DNA from 4 places in the Saccharopolyspora sp. NPDC049357 genome. Region 2 is predicted to be linked to each of the others. Evidence: riboswitches for the same ligand, from Rfam matches in the RefSeq annotation. Region 2 holds a riboswitch; each other region holds the start of a gene.
The links. A riboswitch is a leader RNA that binds a small molecule or an ion and turns the genes downstream of it on or off. The one in region 2 is predicted to bind cobalamin.
Positions count from the first base shown of each region.

Region 1: it holds a riboswitch for cobalamin, as region 2 does, so the genes downstream of both, AB0J91_RS26760 (CbtB-domain containing protein) here and AB0J91_RS18890 (nickel transporter) in region 2, are expected to answer to the same signal.
Region 3: it holds a riboswitch for cobalamin, as region 2 does, so the genes downstream of both, AB0J91_RS31040 (ribonucleoside-diphosphate reductase subunit alpha) here and AB0J91_RS18890 (nickel transporter) in region 2, are expected to answer to the same signal.
Region 4: it holds a riboswitch for cobalamin, as region 2 does, so the genes downstream of both, AB0J91_RS17465 (ABC transporter substrate-binding protein) here and AB0J91_RS18890 (nickel transporter) in region 2, are expected to answer to the same signal.

Region 1 covers NZ_JBFAQJ010000041.1:17,543-23,381, forward strand. Annotated here, with positions in the region: gene AB0J91_RS26735 (2-dehydropantoate 2-reductase) at 1-88, shown strand, start outside; gene AB0J91_RS26740 (Chromate resistance protein ChrB) at 223-726, shown strand; gene AB0J91_RS26745 (chromate resistance protein ChrB domain-containing protein) at 723-1,154, shown strand; gene chrA (chromate efflux transporter) at 1,197-2,621, shown strand; gene AB0J91_RS26755 (hypothetical protein) at 2,634-3,320, opposite strand; cobalamin riboswitch at 3,411-3,584, shown strand; gene AB0J91_RS26760 (CbtB-domain containing protein) at 3,611-3,805, shown strand; gene AB0J91_RS26765 (CbtA family protein) at 3,817-4,566, shown strand; gene AB0J91_RS26770 (MFS transporter) at 4,686-5,839, opposite strand, start outside.
Region 2 covers NZ_JBFAQJ010000021.1:54,051-59,889, forward strand. Annotated here, with positions in the region: gene AB0J91_RS18880 (sirohydrochlorin chelatase) at 1-199, opposite strand, end outside; gene AB0J91_RS18885 (precorrin-8X methylmutase) at 196-807, opposite strand; gene AB0J91_RS18890 (nickel transporter) at 823-1,875, opposite strand; cobalamin riboswitch at 1,955-2,079, opposite strand; gene AB0J91_RS18895 (DUF1876 domain-containing protein) at 2,263-2,532, shown strand; gene AB0J91_RS18900 (LysR substrate-binding domain-containing protein) at 2,622-3,476, opposite strand; gene AB0J91_RS18905 (DMT family transporter) at 3,569-4,456, shown strand; gene AB0J91_RS18910 (aminotransferase class I/II-fold pyridoxal phosphate-dependent enzyme) at 4,453-5,839, opposite strand, start outside.
Region 3 covers NZ_JBFAQJ010000060.1:23,694-29,532, forward strand. Annotated here, with positions in the region: gene AB0J91_RS31040 (ribonucleoside-diphosphate reductase subunit alpha) at 9-2,486, opposite strand; cobalamin riboswitch at 2,533-2,759, opposite strand; gene rox (rifampin monooxygenase) at 2,820-4,238, opposite strand; gene AB0J91_RS31050 (VOC family protein) at 4,386-4,772, opposite strand; gene AB0J91_RS31055 (sigma-70 family RNA polymerase sigma factor) at 4,851-5,741, shown strand; gene AB0J91_RS31060 (AAA family ATPase) at 5,761-5,839, opposite strand, start outside.
Region 4 covers NZ_JBFAQJ010000018.1:112,425-118,263, forward strand. Annotated here, with positions in the region: gene AB0J91_RS17440 (MFS transporter) at 1-795, shown strand, start outside; gene AB0J91_RS17445 (MSMEG_1061 family FMN-dependent PPOX-type flavoprotein) at 779-1,369, opposite strand; gene AB0J91_RS17450 (iron-siderophore ABC transporter substrate-binding protein) at 1,405-2,403, opposite strand; partial or broken gene AB0J91_RS17455 (SDR family oxidoreductase) at 2,624-3,130, shown strand; gene AB0J91_RS17460 (SDR family oxidoreductase) at 3,252-3,395, shown strand; cobalamin riboswitch at 3,512-3,694, shown strand; gene AB0J91_RS17465 (ABC transporter substrate-binding protein) at 3,759-4,748, shown strand; gene AB0J91_RS17470 (iron chelate uptake ABC transporter family permease subunit) at 4,745-5,767, shown strand.

The sequences.
Region 1 (5,839 bases), on a different contig from region 2:
CCACGAGATCGAGTCAGGCGCGTTTCAAGCGGGTCCCGAGGCATTCCGCCGCCTGGCCAGGGTCAGCGGCGACGTCGGAGCCCGGTGAACAGCCGACAACGCCCCTGATCCAGCTCGCCCCACACCCACGATCCACCGCGCTGACGCTCGGGCCGTCCCACGAAGTGGTCGCACCCGCCACGAGTCTTGCTGTAACCGTGGTTGCAATGCAACCCTGGTTGCATGACGTTGGACAGTGCCGGGGGCTCGCCGGGGGAGTGGGTGCTGCTGTCGTACCGCATGCCGCGGGAACCCTCAACGCGGCGGATCGCGGTGTGGCGCAAGCTCAAGCGCTTGGGTGTGGCTCAGCTCGCTGATGGTGTGGTCGGGTTGCCCGCAGATGCTCGCACGCGGGAGCACCTGGAGTGGCTCGCTGACGAGGTCATCGACGCCGGTGGGACGGCGGGCATCTGGACGGCTCGGCCCGCGACTTCGGCGCAGGAGCGGGAGCTGGCCGGCAGCATGGCCGCGGCACGTTCGGAGGAGTACCGGGCGATCATCGCCGAGGCCGGCCAGGCGGCTGGTCTCGACGAGGGCGGGCGGACGTCGGCCGCGCGGCGGCTGCGAGCCGAGCTGCGCCGGGTGACCCGACGCGACTACTTCCCGCCCGAAGAGCGCGACCACGCCCGGCAGGCCGTCGACGCCTTGGTGCGGCCAGTGGCCGAAGTGGATCGGGAGGCGCGATGAAGTGGGCCACGCGAGCGAACATTCACATCGATCGAGCCGCCTGCGCCTGGTTGATCCGGCGCGCGGTCGACGCCGATGCGCAGTTCGTGTTCGTCGCCGACCCGGCCGACGTGCCCGAGGACGCGACGCCGTTCGACATGCGCGGGGTCGAACTGTCGCACCACCACGGCGATTGCAGCTTCGAGACCATCCTGCGCCGCTACGAGATCACCGATCCGGTGCTGTGGCGCATCGCCGAGATCATCCACGAAGCCGATATCGACGACGAGCGCTACGACGCTCCCGAAGCACCTGGTTTCGACGTGGCGCTGCGGGCTTTGTCGATGGTCTGCGACGACGAAGAGGTGCTGGTCCACACGCGGCCGATCTTCGACGGGCTCTACGAGTACTACCGCCGCGCGACCCTTCTCGGTCGCGAACCTGCCTGACAAACCTGGCTTTTCACGCCCCCACTGGAGGAATGGTCGTCGATGACGCACGACTCGGCCCACGGCCGCAACGAGCACGCCAACCCTGATGCGACCGAGGGAGCGCCGCGGCCCGACACCGACCTGGTGCCGTTCCGGCAGGCGGTGCGCACGTGGTTCGGGATCTCGTTGCAGACCTTCGGTGGGCCTGCTGGGCAGATCGCGGTGATGCAGCGGACCTTGGTGGAGCAGAAGCGCTGGATCGGTCAGCGGCGGTTCCTGCACGCGCTGAACTACTGCATGTTGCTGCCCGGTCCAGAAGCTCAGCAGCTGGCCATCTACATCGGATGGTTGCTCAACGGTCTGCGCGGTGGCCTGGTCGCCGGGGTCCTGTTCGTGCTTCCCGGTGTGGTCGCGTTGCTCGGGTTGTCGGCGATCTACGTGGCCTTCGGTGACACGACCGCGGTCACCGCGATCTTCGCCGGCCTGGCACCGGCGGTGGTGGCCATCGTCGCCCAGGCCGTGGTCCGAGTGGGTCGGCGGGCGCTGGGCCATCCCGCGCTCATCGCGCTGGCCGTCGGGGCGTTCGTGGCCATCGCCGTGTTCGGCATCGCCTTCCCGATCGTCATCGCCGCCGCCGGTCTGACCGGCTGGCTGCTGGCCCGGTTCGCCCCGCACATCATGAACCGCGCCGAGAGCGACGGTGCCGCTGACGGCACGGCACCGTTGATCTCCGATGGCGCTTTGCACCACGAGACGCCCTCGCTGCGCCGCGGGCTGCAGATCCTGGCGGTCGGGCTGATCGCCTGGGGGCTGCCGGTCGCAGCGGTCGCCCTGTTCACCGGTGCGGGCAGCGTGTTCACCACGCAGGGGGTGTTCTTCTCCGGAACGGCACTGGTCACCTTCGGTGGCGCCTACGCCGTTCTGGCCTTCGTCGCGCAGCGCGCCGTGGAGGTCTACGGGTGGCTGTCGGCCTCGGACATGGTGCGCGGCCTGGCGTTGGCCGAGACGACTCCGGGGCCGCTGATCATGGTGGTGCAGTTCGTCGCCTTCCTCGGCGCGTACAACAATCCAGGGACGCTCGACCCGTGGGTCGCCGCCGTGCTGGGTGCGCTGCTGACGACGTGGGTGACGTTCGTGCCGTGCTTCCTGTTCATCCTGCTGGGCGCCCCGCACGTCGAACGCCTCCGCCACAACCACGCGCTGTCGGCCGCGCTGACCGGGATCACCGCCGCTGTGGTCGGTGTGATCGCCAACCTCGCCCTGTACTTCGCGGGCCACACCCTGTTCGCCAGCACGCATCTCCAGCAGCTCGGGCCCCTGTCGCTGAACCTGCCCGATCTGGCCGGCATCCGGCCTGTCGCAGCCGCCATCACCGCGATCGCCCTCGTGCTCGTGTTCGCCCTGCGCTGGCCGATGCTGAGGGTGCTGGCGATCTGCGCTGGACTCGGCGCCGCAGCCGCCCTCGTCGGGCTCCCGGTCTCCTGATCGGTTCGAGGCTCACCCGCGTTGGGTCCGCCTGGATCGGGGTGCGTTGTGGAGCACGCACTCGGTGCAGCAGCCGGCGTTGGCGCGCCACAGCTGGCAGCAGGTTCGGCGCCGGGAGCGCAGACCGCGTGGTGTGTTGCTGAGGTCGAGCAGGTCGTCGCGTCCGGTGGCGTTGCGCAGTTCGACGGCGGTGTCGAAGACGTTCCCGCCGGCTCCGTCGATGGCCATGCGCCGGAGCACTTCACCGATCAAGCCGACGGCGTTGCCCCAGTACTGGTCGCTGTCGGGTGGTGGGCCGCCCAGGGAGGCCAGTCCTTCGGTGAGGGGTGAGAGGAAACCGGAAACGGTGGCCCACCAGGCGTGTTCGGTGTTCTGGGGATCGAGGACGAGGCCCCGCAGCATCCCCCGGTCGTCGACCGCGGCTCGTGCGGTGGCCAGCGAGGGGATGGGCAAACCCAGGTGGCGTTCAGGAACCGTCGCGCACAACGCGAGCCAGGACGCGCGGAAGGCGACGAGAACGGTTGCGGCCCGGTGGTGTTGAAAACCGCCCAGCCGTTGCCATTCCCGCACGTTGCAGGAGAGCAGGCCTGAAAGCGGACGGCAGAACTCCGCCCACGGCACGAGCTTTCCGGGATGCTCGGGTGCGCGAGCGAGGGATCGGGTGCATCGGTCCAGCAGGCGAGCGGTCGAATCGTCCACGAAGTCATTGCACCTGAACAACGGTCGTGCGCAAGGCGCGCGGTGACGTTCGTCGCTTGATCGGCTGTTGTGCCCGCGCGGATCTCCCTCTACCGTTCCGGATGCCGCAGTGCACGGGAAGCCGGTGGAAATCCGGCGTGGTCCTCGCCACTGTGACCGGGGAGCGACCCTGACAGCGCCACTGGACACCGGCAGGTGACTGGGAAGGCCAGGGGAAGCGTCGATCCGGAAGCCAGGAGACCGGCTGCGGCACGCACCGAGTTCCACGAGAGATGGAAAGAGGATTCGACATGACCGCTCCTGCTCTGTCCGCTGCCGCACCGCGGATCCACGTTCCTGCCTGGGCTTGGGCGCTCGCCGCGTTCGCCCTGGTGGCCTTGTACGTCGTGCTGCAGGACAACGGCCTCCTGCTCGCGCAGGCCGCCGATGTCGTGCACGAGTTCACCCACGACGGCAGGCACGCCCTCGGCGTTCCGTGCCACTGAGCGGGGGCGTGATGAGCTCGCCGTTCAACGCTGTCCTCCGGCGCGGTCTGCTCGCCGGAGCGTTCGCCGGTCTGACCGCAGCGCTGTTCTCGTTGCTGCTGGTGCAAGCCCCGCTGCAGGCATCGCTCGGGATCGAGGAAGCTCGCTCGCACGCCTCGGGTGAGCACGCGCACGAGGAGATGTTCTCCCGGCCCGTCCAGGTGGTCGGCGGCATGGTCGCCGCCGTCCTGGTGGGGGTGGCCATCGGCGTGATCTTCGCGGTCGTGTTCGCCAGCGTCCGTCATCGGATGACCGCGCGCACCGACTTCGGGCGCAGCCTCCAGCTGACCGCGGTGGGATTCTTCGCGGTGTCGCTGCTGCCCGCGTTGAAGTACCCGGCGAATCCGCCCGGCGTCGGTGAAACCGAGTCGGTGTCGGGCCGGACGCTGTCGTACTTCTCGTTCATCGCCGCAGGCGTCCTGATCGTGCTCGCGGCCCACCACCTGCACGGCTACCTGCGGGCCCGCGGGTGGAACCCGAGCCGGTCCACCACCGCCACCGCGGCAGCGACAGCGGTGCTCGCCGGCGTTGCGCTGTGGGCCTGGCCGGCGAACCCCGATCCGATACCGGCCGACGTTCCCGCCGCGTTGTTGTGGCAGTTCCGGCTCGCCTCGCTCGCCGAGCTCGCGGGCATGTGGGCGGTGCTCGGCTTCTCCTTCGGCCTGCTCAACGAGTCCAGCCGCAGCGCAGCCGCAACGGAGGCGTTGGCCGCCCAGCGGTAGATCTGCCGCGGCGACGTCGAGGGCGACGTCGGCTTCCCCCGGCCGACGCGACGAAGTTCGTGCCCCACACCCGATCTCGTGTGGGGCACGAACTTCGCGGCGGACCAGGTCAGGATTCCTCAGGCCGTGGCCGGTTCCTCGGCCGCCGGGGTGGATTCCGGGTCGTGCTTGCGCACTGCGACCAGGGCGACCGCGCAGAGCGCGACGACTGCGGCGGCGCCGACGTAGAGCTGGGTCGCCGAGGCGCCCGCGTCCTTGAGCAGCCCCGCGATGGTCGGGGAGAGGATGGCGCCGATCCGGCCCATGCCCAGCGCCCAGCCCATGCCGACGCTGCGGAGGTTGGACGGGTACAGCGGTGGCCCGACGGTGTACGCACCGGCGATGCAGCCGTTGATCAGCGCGCCGACGATGACGCCGATCCCGAACCCGAGCCACAGGATCGAGGTGCTCAGGATGAACACGACCATCATCGCGGCCGACAGCAGGGAGAACCCGATCAGCACGACCCGCGGCGGGCGCACCCGGGCGGCCAGGCCGTAGAGCACTGAGCCGACGGTGCCGCCGATCGAGATCGCCATCCCGGCGGTGACCGCAGCGCTCTTCGAAAGCCCCTCCTCGGCGAGAAGCGTTGGGGTCCAGCTGTTCACGAAGTAGAAGCCGAACATGATGGTGATGAAGATGATCCAGAGCAGGATCGTGGGGGCGAGCAGCTGCTTCAACCAGCCCGAACCGGCCTGCTCGGCGTCCTTGCGAGCCGAGCTCGCCCGGTCGAGGTCGTGCGTGCTGGTGGAGTCCATCCCCATTCGCGCCAGGGTTCGGTTGATGCGCTCCAGGGCGCCGCGGGGACGGCGCTGCTCGAGGAAGGCGATCGACTCGGGCAGCAGCACGGCGATGACGATCAGGGCGAGCAGGGTTCCGAAGCCGCCGGCGTAGAAGACGATCCGCCAGTCACCACCGACCGTGGTCTTCGCGACTAGGCTCGCGAGGGTCGCGCCGATGCCGTACCCGGCGGTGTAGATGCCGATGGCGAGCCCGCGGTTCTTCGTGTTCGAGAACTCGCTGGCGATCACGTTGGTGCTGGCCAGGATGCCGCCCACGCCGATGCCGGTCACGAGCCGGAAGAGGCCCATCACCAGCACCGAGGGGGCCATCGCGGCGCCGAACATGCCGATCGTGCCCAAGGCGAGGCTGATCAGGATCAGCGGGCGACGCCCGATCAGGTCGGCGAAGGGCGCGAGCAGCATCGAACCCAGGGCCATTCCGATCAGGCCGA
Region 2 (5,839 bases):
CCATCCGGCGGTGGCCCTTGTCGGTGAGTTCGGTCCAGGCTTCGGTGACCGCGGGGGCGGACAGCTCGATGAACCCGCCCGAGCTGTCGACACCGGCTGCCGACATCCGGGCCTTGAGCCGTTCGAGGAAGGCGTGGAACTGCGCGACGCCTTGTTCGTCCACCGTGCCGTGGCCCACGACCAGCAGCGGTTCGGTCACCGGTTACCTCCAGGTTCTGCCCAGTAGAGCAGGGCGTTGATGGCGGCGGCGGCGATCGCCGCGCCACCACGTTCGGTCAGGGTGCTCACGGCCGGTAGGCCGCTGCGCCGCAGTGCGGCCTTGCTGTCCACGGCGCCGACGAAGCCGACCGGGACTCCGACGATCAGCGCCGGTTCCAGTTCGCCGTTCTCGGCGAGCCGGAGCAGTTCGAGGAGCGCGGTGGGGGCGTTGCCGACGGCCCACACCGCACCGCGCGGGTGTTCGGCCGCCGCGAGCCGCATCCCGGCCGCGGAGCGGGTGAGCTCTTCGGAGGCGGCGAGGTCGGTGACCCCGGGGAAGTCCAGGCCGATGCGGACCTCGCGGGCGGTGATGCCGGAGGCGACCATGCGCACGTCGGTGATCAGCGGTGCCCCGGCGAGCAGCGCGTCGCGGCCTTGCCGCAGCGCGGGTTCGTCCGCGACGACCTCGCCGGTCCAGCTGGGGTCGGCGGTGGTGTGCACGACGCGTTCGACGACCGCCCGGGTCAGCGGTTCGAACCGGTCGAAGTCGGCTCGTGACCGCATGATCCGGTAGGACTCGGTCTCGATCGGGTGGACTGTGCGCCTCATGGTCGTTCCTGTTTCCTATGCGATTTCCGCGCTTTTCCGAGCGGCGAACCGCCACCACGCCGCCGCACCGCCCCAGACCAGCAGGAACAGGCCCAGGGTCACGTATCCGAGCAGCTCGAACTGGTCACCGATCGCGGCGACCCCGTCGAGGAAGTCCAGGCCCGATTCGGCCAGGACCCCGCAGAGCACGACGAAGGCGACCAGCGCGGCGAGCCCCACGGTCAGCGCGGTGGTGGTGACGTTGACCCACAGCCGCCGCAGCGGTCGGGCCAGGGACCAGGTGTAGGCGCGGGACATCAGCATTCCGTCCACGCTGTCCACAGTGCACATGCCGGCGGCGAACAGCAGCGGCAGGCTCAGCACGGCGATGGCCGACAGGTTCGCGCCCGGGGTGACCATCGCCAGGACGGTGATCTCGGTGGCGGTCTGCATGCCGAGGCCGAACAGCAGGCCGATGCCGAACAGGTGCCAGGACCGGGCCACGCCCTGCATCCGGCCGCGCAGCAGTCGTGCGAGCAGACCGCGGCGTCCGAGGACGATCTCGACCTCGGTTTCGTCGATGGCGCCGCTCCGGGCGCGGCGCAGCAGCCGCCACGCGTCGCGCAGCACGAGCGCGTTGAGCACGACGAGGGCGGTCAGCACGGCGACCACGATCAGGTCGACGGCGGTGGCCATGCGCACGCCGGTCTGCTCGGCCCACTGCTGGGCGGCGGGTCCGGCGATGAAGGCGACCGCGCAGGCCAGCAGCATCACGACGCTGGCGTGGCCGAGGGCGAACCACATGCCGGTGGACACCGGACGCCTGCCGCGCTGCATCAGCAGCCGGGTGGCGTCGTCGATGACGGCGACGTGGTCGGCGTCGAAGCCGTGCCGCAGGCCGAGCAGGTAGGCGGTGGTGCCGGCGGCGGCGAGGCCACCGGCGGTGCTGAACGCCTGCTCGTGCAGCAGGTAGGCACCCCAGCCCGCGAGGTGCAGTGCTCCGATGGCGGCCAGCAGGACCGCTGACTTCCGGCGCTCGCGCGCGCCCCAGCCGGTGGTGTGCCGGCTCACTTCGGCATCCCGACTCATGGGATATCCGACCTCCTGGGTTCTCCCGCCCGGGGTTCGGTGGCCGCGCGCCGCGGGTTCGCGGCGCGGGGCCGGCGCGCAGTGTCCTGACTCCCGGATCGGCGTGGTTCCCCCGCCTTCCAGCTGGTGACAGCCGTGGCGATGGGTGGGGACCACTCCCCGGTCACAGTGGCGGGACCGTCCCGGACTCGCACCGGGTTCCTGCACTGTCGGCGACGGTCATCCTTGCCTGATCTACGGTCCGAGGTCAAACCTGGTGAAATCGATCACGTTGCGTGATCTGCGCGCTGCTCCCGTCGGTCGATACCGCTTTCAACTGGCTCAAACAGGGGTACACGGTCGGGTGAGCCCATTGCTCCGGCTCGATGCTGCGTCAAGGAGGCCACCATGAACGAGACGCACTCGATCACGCTGAACCTGCAGGTCGTGGAGGCAGGGGCGAAGACGACCGCGGATGTCGGATTCACCACTCCCGCCGGGCAGGCGCTGCACGGTCACGGCACGGCCCGCAGGCACCCCGACGACCCCGAGGTACCGCAGATCGGCGACGAGATCGCCATCGCGCGAGCCCTCTTCGAACTCGCCCACAAGCTCCTGGACAACGCCTCCAACGACATCGGAGACCGACTCCGCAGGCGCGTCCACCTGCCCGCCTGACCAGCTCTCCAGAACCGTCGGCGGGGAGATCGAGCTGATCGGAGGCACTCGGCTTCCGGACCGGCGCACTGGCCTTCACCGCGGTCTGCTCACGCGACCTCGGCGAGGACGTCGCGGACGACGTTCGCGGCGACTTCGGCGACGTCCACGGGCAGGCCCGGCTTGGCGCGCACCCGGAGTTGGACGGGGTCCAGGCGCGGCAGGTCGCGGCGCTCGACCAGCCCGACCGGCCGGGTCTTGGTCGAGGGCAGGAGCGTCACGCCCAGACCCGCGCGTGCCGCGGCGAGCACGCCGGAGAGGTCGGCCGCTTCGCAGACCAGATCCGGCCCCCTGCCGAGCGCGTCCATCGCCTCGATCGCGTGTCTGCGCAGGGTGCAGGGCTGGTCGAACACGACCATCGGCAGCGGCCGGTCCTCGGGCGGCGGCTGCCAGTCCGGAGCGGAGAACCACTCCAGCCGGAAACGACCTGCGTCGATGCTGCGGGAGCAGACGGTGTCGTCGATGAGCAGAGCGAGGTCGATGCTGCCGCGGTCGACCGAGTCGGCGAGCCGGGCCGTGCGGTCCAGCCGGAAGCGGATCTCGCGGTCCGGGAACGCCGTGCGCATCCCGGAAGCCAGCTCGGGCAGGAAGCGGTCGGCGGCGTGCTCGGTGGAGCCGAACACCAGCGTGCCTCGACCTTCGGCGCCGAGCCTGCGCACCGCCTCGTCGTGAACGTCGAGGATGCGGCGGGCCTCGGCCAGCAGCAGCTCGCCGTCGGCGGTGAACCGGGCGTGCCTGCCTTCGCGGACCACCAGCTTGCGGTCCAGCGCGCGTTCGAGCTTGCGCAGGTGCTGGCTGATCGCGGACTGCGTCAGGTACAGCGCCGCCGCGGCCCGGTGGAACCCGCCGCACTCGGCGACGGCCACCAGGCTGCGCAGCGCGACGACGTCGAGCACCGCACTCATGCCGTCCAGCTTAGACCGATCAGGAACTGCGATCGATCGCGATTGCTTATCGTTGTTGGACACGGCGGAGCCGCACCGGAACGCTCGTGGACATGCACACCTCGCGGTCGATCCCGCTCTCGCTCGCCGCACCGATCGTCTTCTTCTGGGCCAGCGGTTACCCGACCGGAGCTCTGGGCGTGGCCGCCGCCCCGCCGTTCCTGCTGACCGCCGTGCGCCTGACGCTGGCGGCGACGGTGCTCACGGCGATCGCGCTGGTGCGCCGGGCCGTCTGGCCGACCGGCGGCGGCCTCGGGCACAGCGCCGCGGCCGGTCTGCTGACGCACGCGATGCAGTTCGGCGGGTGCTACGGCGGCATGGCCGCCGGGGTGCACGCCTCGGTGACGGCCCTGGTGATCTCGATGAACCCGGTGCTCACGGCCGCGCTGGCGGCAGTGCTGCTGCGGGAGCGGCTGAGCCGGTGGCGGCTCCTCGGCCTCGCGCTCGGCGTGCTGGCGGTGCTGGTCACCCTGGGCGGGCAGGTCGCGGCCGAGGGCGAGTGGAACCCCGCGATCCTGCTCACGCTGATCGGGCTGCTGGGCTTCTCTGCGGGCGGTCTCTACCAGCAGCGCTACTGCGGCGGCATCGACCTGCGCTCCGGCGCGGCCGTGCAGACCGCGGCCGCGGCGCTGGTGATCGGGGTGATCGCGCTGTTCGAGCACGGCCACGTCACGCACTGGGCGCAGGCCGGGATCTCCGTGGTGTGGCTGGTGATCACCGGATCGGTGCTGGGCGTGAGCTGCTACCTGCGGGCGGTGGCGGTCGGCGGCGCGGCGCGGGCGAGCGCCCTGTTCAGCGCCGTACCACCGTTCACCGCGGTGCTCGCCTGGCCGCTGCTCGGCGAAACACCTTCGGTCGCAGTGGTTCTCGGCATCGCCCTGGCGACGACCGCGTGCGTCCTGGGCACTCGCACCGAAACCCGCGCGCCCGCCCGCGTCTAGGCGGCTCGGCGGATCCGCTCCCACGCGGCTTCGACGTGCCTGCGCTCGGTCCCCGGTGAGCCGATGGCCAGCCGCAACAGGGTTCGTCCACCGATCTTGGTGTGGGTGAGGTAGAGGTCGCCGGAGTCGTTGAGCGCGTTCATCACCCGGTGCGTGCGCTCGTTGGCCTCGTTCACCGGCAGGTCCGGGTAGCGCGGCCGGAAGCAGACCAGCGCGAAGGGGTGCGGTTCCAGCAGCTCGAAATCGGGGTCGTCGCGCACCCGCGCGGCGAACTCCTGGGCCAGCGCGACGGTGTCGCGGATGTGCGCGCGCAGCCCTTCGGCCCCGTACCAGCGCAGCACCGACCACAGCTTCAGCGAGCGGAACCGGCGGCCGAGCGGGACCTGCCAATCCCGGTAGTCGATCACCTCACCGGACTCGCTGGCCTCGTTGCGCAGGTACTCCGGCAGGATCGACAAGGCCTCGATCATCGGGGCCCGATCGGCCAGCCACAGGGCGCTGCAGTCGAAGTTGGTCAGCAGCCACTTGTGCGGGTTGGTGCAGTAGGAGTCGGCGAAGTCGGCGACTCCGTCGTTGATCCAGCGCAGCTCCGGGCACACCGCCGCGACACCGGCGTAGGCGGCGTCGACGTGCAGCCAGACGCCGCGCCTCCGGCAGACCTCGCCGATCTCGCGCACGGGGTCGATCGCGGTGGTCGAGGTGGTGCCGATCGTCGCGCACACCATCGTCGGCACCGCACCGGCTTCCACGTCCGCGGCGATGAGTTCGTCGAGGTGGCGCGGGTTCATCCCGAGCGTTTCCGGGTCGGTGTCGACGACTCTCACGTTGTCCGCGCCGATACCGGCCAGCCGCGCTGCCCGCTCCAGCGAGGAGTGGGTGTGCGCCGAGACGTAGAGCGCGTGGCGGCGGGTGATGCCCTTCCGCGCGACGTCCTCACCGGTCCGCTGGAGCGCGGCCAGGCACGCGACGAGCACGGCGCTGGACGCGGAGTCCTGGATGACCCCGCCACCGGCCGCGTCGGTGCGGAAATGCGCAGGCAGGCCCAGCAATTCGGCCAGCCAGTCCACGACGACGGTTTCCAGCTCGGTGCAGGCCGGGCTCGTCGCCCACACCATGCCCTGCACGCCGAGCCCGCTGGAGAGCAGGTCACCGAGGATCGACGGCCCGCTCGAATTGGCCGGGAAGTAGGCGAAGAACCCCGGGTGCTGCCAGTGCGTCACACCCGGCAGCAGGATCTCGTCGAGGTCCCGCAGGACCTGGTCGAACCCCTCTCCCCGTTCCGGCGGATGCGCGGGGAGCGCGTCCCGCACCGCCCCCGGCCCCACCTGCGAGCGCACCGGGAGCGACTCGATCCCCGCTCGGTAATCCGCGATCCAGTCCACG
Region 3 (5,839 bases), on a different contig from region 2:
CTGGGGGATCACTGGCAGGCCTCGCAATCGGGGTCCTCGACCGAACAGGCGGCGGCGGGGACCGCGTTGAGCTTGCCGTCGGTACCGCGCAGCGTGGACTTCTCCACGTGGGTCGCGCTGGACGAGCGCAGGTAGTAGGTCGTCTTGAGGCCCTTGCGCCAGGCCAGCCGGTAGAGCTCGTCGAGCTTGCGCCCGCTGGGCGTGGCCAGGTACAGGTTCAGCGACTGCGCCTGGTCGATCCACTTCTGCCTGCGGGCCGCGGCCTCGACCAGCCAGTGCGGCTCGATCTCGAACGCGGTGGCGTAGCGGGCTTTGAGCTCGTCCGGGACGCGGTCGATCGGCCCGAGCGACCCGTCGTAGAACTTCAGGTCCGCCACCATCGCCTCGTCCCACAGCCCGGCCCGCTTGAGGTCGGCCACCAGGTGCGGGTTGACGACGGTGAAGTCGCCGGACATGTTCGACTTGACGAACAGGTTGCGGTACAGCGGCTCGATGGACTGGCCGACACCGCAGATGTTGGCGATGGTCGCGGTCGGCGCGATGGCCATCACGTTGGAGTTGCGCATCCCGTTGCCGCGAACCCGCTCCCGCAGCGAGGACCAGTCCAGCGTCGAGCTCCGGTTCAGATCCGCACTCCCGCGCGCTTCCTGAACGAACTCCTGGGAATCGATGGGCAGGATTCCCCGGCTCCACAGCGAGCCCTCGAACGAGGCGTAGCGCCCGCGCTCCTCGGCGAGTCGGCTGGACGCGTCGATGGCGTGGTAGCTGATCTCCTCCATGCTGCGGTCGGCGAACTCCACCGCGTCATCGGAGGACATCGGGATCCGCAGCTTCAGCAGGGCGTCGGAGAAGCCCATCAGCCCCAGCCCCACCGGCCGGTGCCGGCTGTTGGAGCGCTCGGCCTCGGGGATCGTGTAGAAGTTGATGTCGATGACGTTGTCCAGCATCCGCACGGCCGTGCGCACGGTCGCGGCGAGCCGGTCGCGGTCCAGGCCGTCGGCGGTGACGTGCCGGGCCAGGTTCACCGACCCCAGGTTGCACACCGCGACCTCGTCGGCGGCGGTGTTCAGGGTGATCTCGGTGCAGAGGTTCGACGAGTGCACCACACCGGTGTGCTGCTGCGGCGAGCGCAGGTTGCACGGGTCCTTGAAGGTGATCCACGGGTGCCCGGTCTCGAACAGCATGGTCAGCATCCGCCGCCACAGCTCCACCGCCCGGACCCGCCGGAACACGCGGATCTCGCCGCGATCGGCCGCGGCCTCGTAGGCCCGGTAGCGCTCGGCGAACGCCGAACCGTAGAGGTCGTGCAGGTCGGGCGTCTCGTCCGGGGAGAACAGCGTCCAGGACTCGTCGGCCTCGACGCGGCGCAGGAACTCGTCGGGCACCCAGTTCGCGGTGTTCATGTCGTGGGTGCGCCTGCGGTCGTCACCGGTGTTCTTGCGCAGGTCCAGGAACTCCTCGACATCGATGTGCCAGGTCTCCAGGTACGCGCACACCGCGCCCTTGCGCTTGCCGCCCTGGTTGACCGCGACCGCCGTGTCGTTGGCGATCTTCAGGAACGGGACCACGCCCTGGGACTCGCCGTTGGTGCCGTGGATGTGAGCGCCGATGCCGCGCACCGGGGTCCAGTCGTTGCCCAGCCCGCCGGAGTACTTGGCCAGCAGCGCGTTGTTCCGGTACGAGCTGAAGATCGACTGGAGGTCGTCGTCCACAGTGGTCAGGAAGCACGACGACAGCTGCGGGCGGGTGGTGCCGGAGTTGAACAGCGTCGGTGTGGAGCACATGAAGTCGAACGACGACAGCAGCCGGTAGAACTCGATGGCACGCGCATCGCGGTCGTCCTCGCGCAGCGCCAGGCCCATCGCCACCCGCATGAAGAACGCCTGCGGCAGCTCGAACCGGATGCCGTCGTGGTGCAGGAAGTACCGGTCGTAGAGCGTTTGCAGCCCCAGGAAGTCGAAGGCGAGATCGCGCTCGGCGTCCAGCGCCGCGCCCAGCCGGGACAGGTCGAAGCGGGCCAGCTCCGGGTCGAGCCGGCCCAGCTCGATGCCCCGCCGCACGTAGTCGGTGAAGTAGGACGCGTAGCGGTCGCGCATCTGCTCCTGGTCGGTCTGCTGCGGTGTACCAGCCAGGTGGCTCAGCGCTTCGCCGCGCAGCTTGTCCAGCAGCAGTCGAGCGGTGACCAGGGAGTAGTTCGGCTCGGACTCCACCAGCGTGCGCGCCGACATGATCAGCGCCTCGCCGAGTTCGGCGTCGCCGATGCCGGGGTAGACGTTGCGCTCGACCTCGGTGAGCACCGCCGACGGGTCCACGTCGGCGAGTCCCGCGCAGGACTGCTCGACCACAGTGGACACGCGGCCGCCGGTGAGCGGAATGGGTTCGGACAGTGCGGTGTCGGTCACCGGGACTCTCTCCTCGCGAGCTCGGAAGGCATGCCCGGAACCGGTGGCGACAGCACGCGAGGACGCGACGGAAGCGAAGACCATCGCATGTCCGCGTGGACCCTCCCGCGAGGTCCCGGACGGCGCGCACGGGCGTGCGCGCGCCGATGGCAGGTCTTCGGACTCACGGGCGTCCGGTCTCGGGGATTCGCAAGACCGGTCCTACTGGCCGTCGCTTCCCGGACGCGTGGCGTCCAGTGCGTGATGACGGCGGTCGTTCCCGTTCACCGCTGCGGGGCAGTCCCGGATTCGCACCGGGTTCCCTGTTGCCACACCGGACCCGCGCGGGCCCGGTGAACCACCAGCGAGCGACACTCTACATCTTGGGTCTGACTCTTCCACCAACACCAACATGGGCGTGTCGGAGGGAGAAATGAGTCACTTCCCGAACCACCTCGACAGGTGGGGGAGGAGGTCTCCCTGATCGTCCCCGACCCAGGCCACGTGACCGTCCGGGCGCAGCAGAACGGCGGGCGCGTCGAGATCCGCGCCGACGTCGACGACGTGATCGACCCGGTCGTCCCAGCCCTCGACCGAGAGCTCCCCGGTCCGGTCGAGCAGCAGTCCGCGTCCCGTTCGCGTCAGCTCGTAGAGGCGGCCTCGCTCCAGGTTGACATCGCGCATGCGCCTGCCGATCAGGTCGTGGTCCCCGCCGAAGTCGTAGCGCACGTCGAGCGCGATGATCTTCTCGGTCAGGTGCCGGTTGACCTCGTCGAAGTCCATCAGCTCCGACACCAGCCGCCGCACCGCCCGCGCGCCCGGCTCGGTGGACATCAGCTGCATCTGCGCGCGCGTGTTGTCCAGGACGGCGGCGGCCACCGGATGCCGTTCGTCCTGGTAGCTGTCGAGCAGGTCCGCCGGTGCCCACCCGGCGACCTCCGCGGCGAGCTTCCAACCGAGGTTGAACGCGTCCTGGAGACCGAGGTTCAGCCCCTGGCCCCCGACCGGAGGGTGGATGTGCGCGGCATCGCCTGCGAGCAGCACGCGGCCCGCGCGGTAGCGCTCGGCCTGCCGGGTCGCGTCGCCGATGCGGGCGAGGCGGCGAGGGGAGTGCGCGCCGAAGTCGGTGCCCGCGATCGCTTCGAGCCGGCCGGTGAGCTCCCCGAGCGTCGGCGGCGCCGAACGGTCCTCGGCCACACCGGCGGCCGGCACGACGACCCGGCACCACTCGCCGTCGAGAGGACCGACGCCGAAGCGCTTCTGGGTCTTGCGAACCTCGTTCGTCACGGCGGCCATGGTCTCCCGCGACGCGGTCATCTTCATCTCGCCGAGCAGCGTGTCCACCCTGGACGGCTCGCCGGGGAACCCGATGCCGCACAGCTTGCGCACGGTGCTGCGACCGCCGTCGCAGCCGACGAGGTAGCGCGCCCGCAACCGCGTGCCATCCGCGAGCTCGGCGGTCACCCCGTCCTCGTCCTGATCGAGTCCGACCAGGTCACAGCCCCGCCGGACCTCGACGTCGAGCTCGGCGGCCCGCTCGGCCAGCAGCCGTTCGGTCGTGGTCTGCGGGATGCCCAGCACGTAGCCGTGCGCGGTGTCCAAGCGCTCGGGCGCGGGCTTGGAGATGGCGGCGAAGAAACCGCCGAGCGGGTACTTCGTCCCCTCGGCCAGGAACCGCTCCAGCAGGCCCCGCTGGTCCAGGACCTCGATGCTGCGCACGTGCAGCCCCAACGCCCGCACGAAGTCCGTCGGCGCCGCGGCCTTGTCCAGCACGACCACGCCCACCCCGTGCAGCCGCAGCTCCGCCGCCAGCATCAGACCGGTCGGACCGGCACCGGCGACAACAACGTCGATCATCTCTCAACCCCCGGTCACACCGTGCGGCGAAGTCGGCATCTTCGCAGCTCACGGCTTCAGATCGGAGATTCTGCGGCATGCCAGGGGGCTTGCCGCAAGCCCCCTGGTGCGCTATACGTTGAGTACGGGGGAAACGACGCCGACGCGTCATCGGGCCTGGAACAGCTCCACCACGTTGCCCGAGGGGTCTCGCAGCAGGACCTGCTGACCGCCCGGACCGCTGATGACGTCATTGCGGAAATCAACACCTTCGGCGCGCAGCCGATCCACCTCGGCGGCGAGATCGTCGACCATGAGGTGGATCCGGTTCCACCCGCCGGGCCCGGGGATCGCGCCGTCCGGCATCGCCCGGCCCGCTGAGCTGGCCGGACCGCTCAGCAGAAGCCGGAGGTCACCCCTGATGACGTCGGCGAACGCCGGCGCGAAGTCGGTTCGGACGGTGAATCCCAGATGGCGCGCGTAGAACTCGACGGCCTTGTCGACGTCATCGACCATGTACCTGATGCTGACGAAATCACCGGCGTTGTCGGGCATGGCGTCCTCCCTCGTCGTCACATCCCGCGGATCGGTGGGTTCACAGTGATGAGCCCGGCCGGAGGGACGGTGTGACAGGTGGCGGAGGACGATCGGCTCGCTCAGCGGTTCGAGGAGCACCGAGGGCAGCTGCGCGCGGTGGCCTACCGGATGCTCGGGTCCGTGACCGACGCCGAGGACGCGGTGCAGAACGCCTGGCTGCGCCTCAGCCGAGCCGAGCCCGACGAGATAGCCAACCTCGGAGGCTGGCTGACCACCGTCGTCGCCCGCGAAGCGCTGCACCTGCTTCGGTCGCGTCGGCGTCGCCGCGAGGAGCTCGTCGACACCACCGCCACCCCGTTGCCGGACCCCGTGGTCTCCGCCCCGGAAGGGGAGGGGCCGGAGCAGCAGGCGCTGCTCGCCGACTCGGTCAGCCTCGCGCTGCTCGTGGTGCTGGAGTCGCTCAGCCCGGCCGAGCGGTTGGCCTTCGTGCTTCACGACATGTTCGACCTGCCCTTCGACGAGGTCGCGCGGCTGGTGGACCGAACCCCGGTGGCGGCCCGGCAGCTCGCGAGCCGCGCGCGGCGACGCGTCCGAGGCGCCGAGCCGCCCACCCCCGACCAGGACATCGGCAGGCAGCGCGAGGTGGTGGACGCGTTCTTCACCGCCGCGAACGCCGGGGACTTCGACGCGCTGGTGCGGTTGCTCGACCCCGACGTCGTCTTCCGCACCGACTACGGCGGCGAGCGGCCGCCCGCGGTGTACCGAGGGGCTGAGAAGATCGCCCGGCAGTCCCGCGCGAGTCGCGGTGCGGAGCTCCACCCGGTGCTCGTCAACGGCCTGCCCGGCGTGGTCGCCGCCCGGTCCGGCCGTCCGGTGTCGATCATGGCGTTCACCGTGGTGGACGGCCGCATCGTGGAGATCGACGGCATCCGCGACGCCGACCGCGTGAAGCGGCTGACGGCAGGAGTCGTCCGATTCCGCGAATGACCGCGCGAACCCGCAACCGCTAGAACACCTCTCGCTGAAGCCGCCGAACGATCTCGTCCAGGCTGAGACTCTCGGACACCGTTCGTTCCTCGATCAGT
Region 4 (5,839 bases), on a different contig from region 2:
CCGCAGCGCCGGGGCATGGCGATGGGCATCCGGCAGACCGCGCAACCGCTCGGAGTGGGCCTGACCGCGGTGCTGGTGCCCAACCTCGTCGAGGCGCGCGGACTCGCCGTGACCATGCTGACCGTGGCGGCCGTGTGCGCGCTGGCGGCGGTGCTCGTGGCGGCGATGATCGTGGACCCGCCGCGGCCGTCGATGGCCGAGTCCCGGCGGACCGGCCACGGCGCGAACCCGTATCGCGGAGACCGGACGCTGCTGCGCATCCACGGCGTCTCGATCGCGCTCACCGTGCCGCAGCAGACCGTCTGGACCTACATGCTGGTCTGGCTGATCGCGACCCAGCACTGGAGCACCGCCGCGGCCAGCGCCCTGGTCGGCACGACGCAGCTGCTCAGTGCCCTGAGCAGGGTCGGCGCGGGAATCTGGTCGGACCGGATCGGCAGCCGGGTGCGCCCGATCCGCTACTTCGCCTTCGGTTCGGCGATCGCGATGGGCGGGCTGGCGGTGTTCTCCGGCACTCCCCTGGCGCTGACCTTCATGATCGTCGCCTCGATCATCGCGGTGGCCCACAACGGTCTGGCGTTCACCGCGGTGGCCGAGATCGCGAGCCCGCACTGGAGCGGGCGGGCCATGGGAGCGCAGAACACCGGTCAGTTCCTCACGGCAACGGCGGTCCCGCCCGTGATGGGAGCCCTCATCGCGGTGGCCGGCTACCCGATCGCCTTCGCGGTGGCCGGGTGCTTCGCCCTGCTCGCGGTCCCGGTGGTTCCCGCTCGCAACGTCACACCCGAGGCTTGAGCGCCTGCTGGGATTCGTAGAGCGCCATGACCCCGGGCTGCTCGCCCTCCGGCCAGGTGTCGGGCCGCCAGGCCCCGGATTTGAGCAGCGCCCGGCCGCAGTGCACGAACAGCTCCTCGACATCGACGACCACGGCCAGCGCCGGGGGCACGCCCTTGAGCGCGAGGTCGGCCATGAACGGCGCGGCCCGCACGATGGTGGCGGTGCCGTTGACCCGCAGCACGTGGTTGACGCCGGGGATCAGGAACAGCATTCCCACCTGCGGGTTCCGCAGCAGGTTGTGCAGCCCGTCCATGCGCCGGTTGCCGGGCCGTTCGGCGTAGGCCAGCGTCTTGCCGTCGTCGAAGACCACGACGCTGCGGGCGGTGTCACCGCGCGGCGAGACGTCGATCCTCGCATCCTCGCCCGCGGTGGCCACGAAGAACAACCGCGACCGCTCGATGAAGCGGCGGCTGACGCCGTCGATCCCGGAGACCACCTTCTCGGCGATCTCCGGGTGCGGCGGTTCGACGACCTCGCGGAGTTGCGCTTCGGAGGTGACCTGCTCGGCCTCACTCGGATCCCACGAGGGCACGGATTAGTTCTCCTGATCAGCGATGCGACGCGGGCTCAGCCCGCCTGGGCCTGCGCGATCAACGGCACGACCTTATCGACCGCGTAGGACATGCCCGCGGCGGTGCCCGCCGAGAACGCCTGCACGGCCTGCTCGTCGTGCAGCACGACGGCGCGGCGTTCGCGGACCGACGGCACCGACTGGAACATCTGGTCCTTGTCGACCTCGACGGCGGACAGGCCGATCGGGAACATCACGGTCAGGTCGGCGTTGAACAGGTCCATGCGCTCGGGCGAGACGCTGACGAAGAAGTTGTCCCCGGCGACCACCTGCACGGCCGGTGACTGGCGGAAGCCCAGCCGCTCCATGAACTCCAGGCGCGAACCGCCGTTGACGTAAGCGCCGTAGGAGCCGACCATCTTGGCGCCGACGGCCACGGTCTTGCCCGCGAACTGCGGGTGCGCGGCGGCGGCCTGCTGGAACTTGGCCTCCAGGCCGGCCTTCTGCTGAGCTGCTTCGGCGGACCTGCCCAGCGCCTTGCCCACCATGTCCAGCTGCTGGTCCCAGGTGGTCAGGTAGCTCTCACCGCCCGGCGGGATGCTCACCACCGGAACGCCGAGCCGGTTGAGCAGGTTGTAGCGCTCCTTGTCGCCGCTGCCGCGGGTGTCGAGGATCAGGTCGGGCTGGAGCGCCGCGACGGCCTCCATGTCGACCTCCATGGTGCCGAGCATCTTCGGCGGTGTGGCGTAGCGCTTGTCGGCGGGGATCCACGGCGGGACGCCGTCGCCACCCACCGGCAGCCAGTCGGCGGCACCGACGGGTTGCACCCCGAGGCTCAGCGCGGTTTCGGCGTCGCCCCATCCCAGCGCGACGACCCGCTGGGGACGCTCCGGAACGGTGACGTCACCGAACGCGGTCTTGAGGGTGACCGGGAACTGGCCGTCCGCCGATCCGGCGGCGGGCTCGTCGTTCTCGGGACCGGCCGCGCCGCAGCCGGTCAGGGCGATTCCCAGCAGGACTGCCATGATCAGCCCCAGGGTCCGCATCCAGCGCATTTCCACACCTCGCAGCGAGTTAAGTGCGCCTAACCTAACTAACGCTCCGTGTGACGTCCAGCCCGAGATCCACCCGCTGTGACCGACGTTCGTCACATTCGTCCACACCGGACGATCGACCGCCCCGCCCCGGTTGGTGAGCAACTTCCGGCCGCGTCGTGCGTTGAGCCTCACGAAGGCCCGGTCGGGGCGTTCGAGGGTGCGGAAGGACGCGATCGCGATGGACAGGCTCAACGGCAAGCGCGTGCTCGTGACAGGTGGAGCGTCGGGGATCGGGCAGGCCAGCGCGCTGCGCCTGCTCGACGAGGGCGCCAGAGTGCTGACCACCGACATCGACGAGACCGGGCTGAAGGAGACCTCGCGGCGCGCGGCCGAGGCCGGCACCTGCGACCGGCTGGGCACCCTGCCGCTGGACATCTCCCAGGAGGACGCCGTCGACGCGACGGTACCGGCCGCGGCCGAGCAGCTGGGCGGGCTGGACGTGCTGGTCAACGCCGCGGGGACGCTGCACAGCGCGCACACGCACGAGTGCTCGCTGGAGCTGTGGAACCGAATCCTCGCGGTCAACCTCACCGGCACCTTCTTGGTCACCCGCGCGGCGTTACCCGCGCTGCTGGAGACCGGCAGCGGCGTGGTGATCAACTTCAGTTCGACCTCGGCGAACTTCGCGCACCCGTACATGGCCGCCTACGCCGCGAGCAAGGGCGGCATCCAGTCGTTCACCCACAGCATCGCCCTGGAGTACGCCAAGCAGGGCCTGCGCGCGGTGTCGCTGGTGCCCGGGGGGGATTCGCAGCGGCATCACCGAGACCACCGCGGACAAGCTGCCCGCCGACACCGACTGGGACCTGTTCACCAAGCTCTCCCCCGCCCTCGGCAGCGGCTTCGCACCGCCGGAGCACGTGGCCGGCGTGGTCGCGATGCTCGCCTCCGACGACGGCGCCTTCATCACCGGCACCGAGATCCGCGTCGACGGCGGCACGCACCAGTAGTCCACGGTGGAGTTCCGCGCGGACTCGTCGCTGGTCAACAGCGCGACGTGCGGGAGATTCGGGAGACCGAGGCGATTCGTCGCAACGGCCGCCGGATCGACCGCACCCCCGCCGGTTAGACTCGATCGCGAGCCGGTCGTGCCACGTGTGGCCGATGGGAATCCGGTCGGAAGCCGGAGCTGACGCGCAGCGGTAGGGGTGACGGGCGAGCCCGAGCCACTGGATCGCACTCGATCCGGGAAGGCGGCTCGCCCGGTGGAGCCCGAGCCCGAAGACCTGCCGGCTCCCCGGATCCGCACCCGGCTCCGGGAATCGGCCGACCAGGTCTCGCGAATGGGCCTGGGGTGAGGATTTCCGCACAACGTGTTCTTACGCTGGACGCGCACGGGCTTGATGCTGCTCTGCGCCACCGCCCTCGCCGCCTGCAACGCACCCGCGACGGAGTCGGCTCCGCCTCGGGTGTCGCTGCCCAACTGCGACGGGCACGTCTCGGTGTCCGAACCGCCGCGCCGCGCGGTGAGCCTCAACCAGTCGACCACCGAGATCATGCTGGCCCTGGGGCTGGCGGACCGGATGGTGGGCACCGCGACCTGGACCGATCCGGTCGATCCGTCGCTGGCCGCCGAGAACGCTCGGGTGCCGCGGCTTTCCGACAACAACCCGTCGTTCGAATCGGTGCTGGCCACCGAGCCCGACGTGGTGCTGGGCGCCTACCAGGCGGTGTTCACCGATGAGGGCGTGGCCTCGCGAGAGCGCTTCGCCGAGCTCGGAGTCCCCACCTACCTCTCCCCCTCCAACTGCCTGCCCGAGGAAGCACCGCTCGCCGAGCCGGTCGAGCTCGACGACATCTACCGCGAGGTGCAGGAGATCGCCACGATCTTCGACGTCCCGCAGCGCGGCGAAGCGCTGGTGGCGCAACTGCGGCAACGGGTGGCCGACGCCCAGCGCAAGGCCGTCGCCCACCGGGACACGTCGGTGCTGTTCTGGTTCGCCCGCACCGAATCCCCCTACGTGGCAGGCTCGACCGGCTCTCCGGCGATCATGACCCGCACCCTCGGGGTGCGCAACGCCTACGACGACGTGCGCTCGATGTGGCCGCAGGTGTCGTGGGAGGACGTGCTCGCCCGCGACCCCGACCTGCTGGTGCTCGGCGACCTCACCCGCGACGGCGAAGGCGATTCCCTCGCCGCCAAGCAGGAATTCCTGCGCACCGACCCCGCGATGTCACGGTTGCCCGCCGTCGGCGAGAGCCGGTGGATGAGCATGACCGGCACAGAGATGAACATCAGCATGCGCACGATCACCGGGATCGAACGGCTCGCCGACCGGTTGGCCGAGCTGGAGCGGCGTTGAGGACCGGGCGCCTGCCCTCCTCGCTGATCGTGCTGGCCGGGATTCCGCTGCTGCTGCTGTCGATCGCCGTGGCGGTCACGCTCGGTCCGGCTCCGCTGTCGGTGGCCGACGTGGCCGGCGTGGTGGGCGCGCGGCTGGGCCTGGGCGAGACCGACGTGTCGCGGATCGGGCAGGGCATCGTCTGGCAGCTGCGGTTGCCGCGCGCGGTCCTCGCGGCGATCTGCGGCGCCGGGCTCGGGGTGTGCGGCGCGGTGTTGCAGTCGTTGCTGCGCAACCCGCTCGCCGACCCCTTCCTGCTGGGCGTGTCAGCGGGTGCCTCGACCGGCGCGGTGCTGGTGGTGATCCTCGGGTTGGGCGCGGGCGCGATCGGCTTGACCGCGGGCGCCTTCGCCGGTGCCCTGGTCGCGTTCGCGCTGGTGATGACCTTGGGCGCGGTGGCCGGTGGCACCACGACGCACGTGGTGCTGGCCGGTGTCGCCGGGACGCAGCTGTTCTCGGCCCTGACGTCGTTCGTCGTGATCACCTCGGCGGACGCCGAGCAGACCCGGGGCGTGCTGTTCTGGCTGCTCGGTTCGCTCTCCGGCGCCCGCTGGAACGACGTGGCGGTCTCGGGCGCGGTGTGCGCGGTCTGCCTGCTGCTGTGCCTGGCGCGGGCCGGGGCGCTGGACGCCTTCGCGCTGGGGCAGGACACGGCCGCGGCGCTGGGCGTTCACGTCACGCGACTGCGGATCGTGCTGCTGGTGACCACCGCGCTGCTGACCGCCACGCTCGTCGCGGCGGCCGGTGCGATCGGGTTCGTCGGCCTGGTCCTGCCGCAGGCCGCGCGACTGCTGGTGGGCCCGCGGCATCGCGCGCTGCTGCCGGTCACGGCCGTGCTGGGCGCGATCCTGCTGGTGTGGGTGGACGTCCTGGCGACCACCGTCGCCGCCCCGCAGGAGGTTCCGGTGGGCGTCATGACCGCGCTGGTGGGCGTTCCGGCCTTCGCCGTCCTGCTGGCCCGGCGCGGCCGAACCTCCTGAGCGTCCCGCAACCGACCACCAAGATCCCCTACGCTGCACGCGTTGCGCCGCATCGAGGAGTCTGCGAGGGAT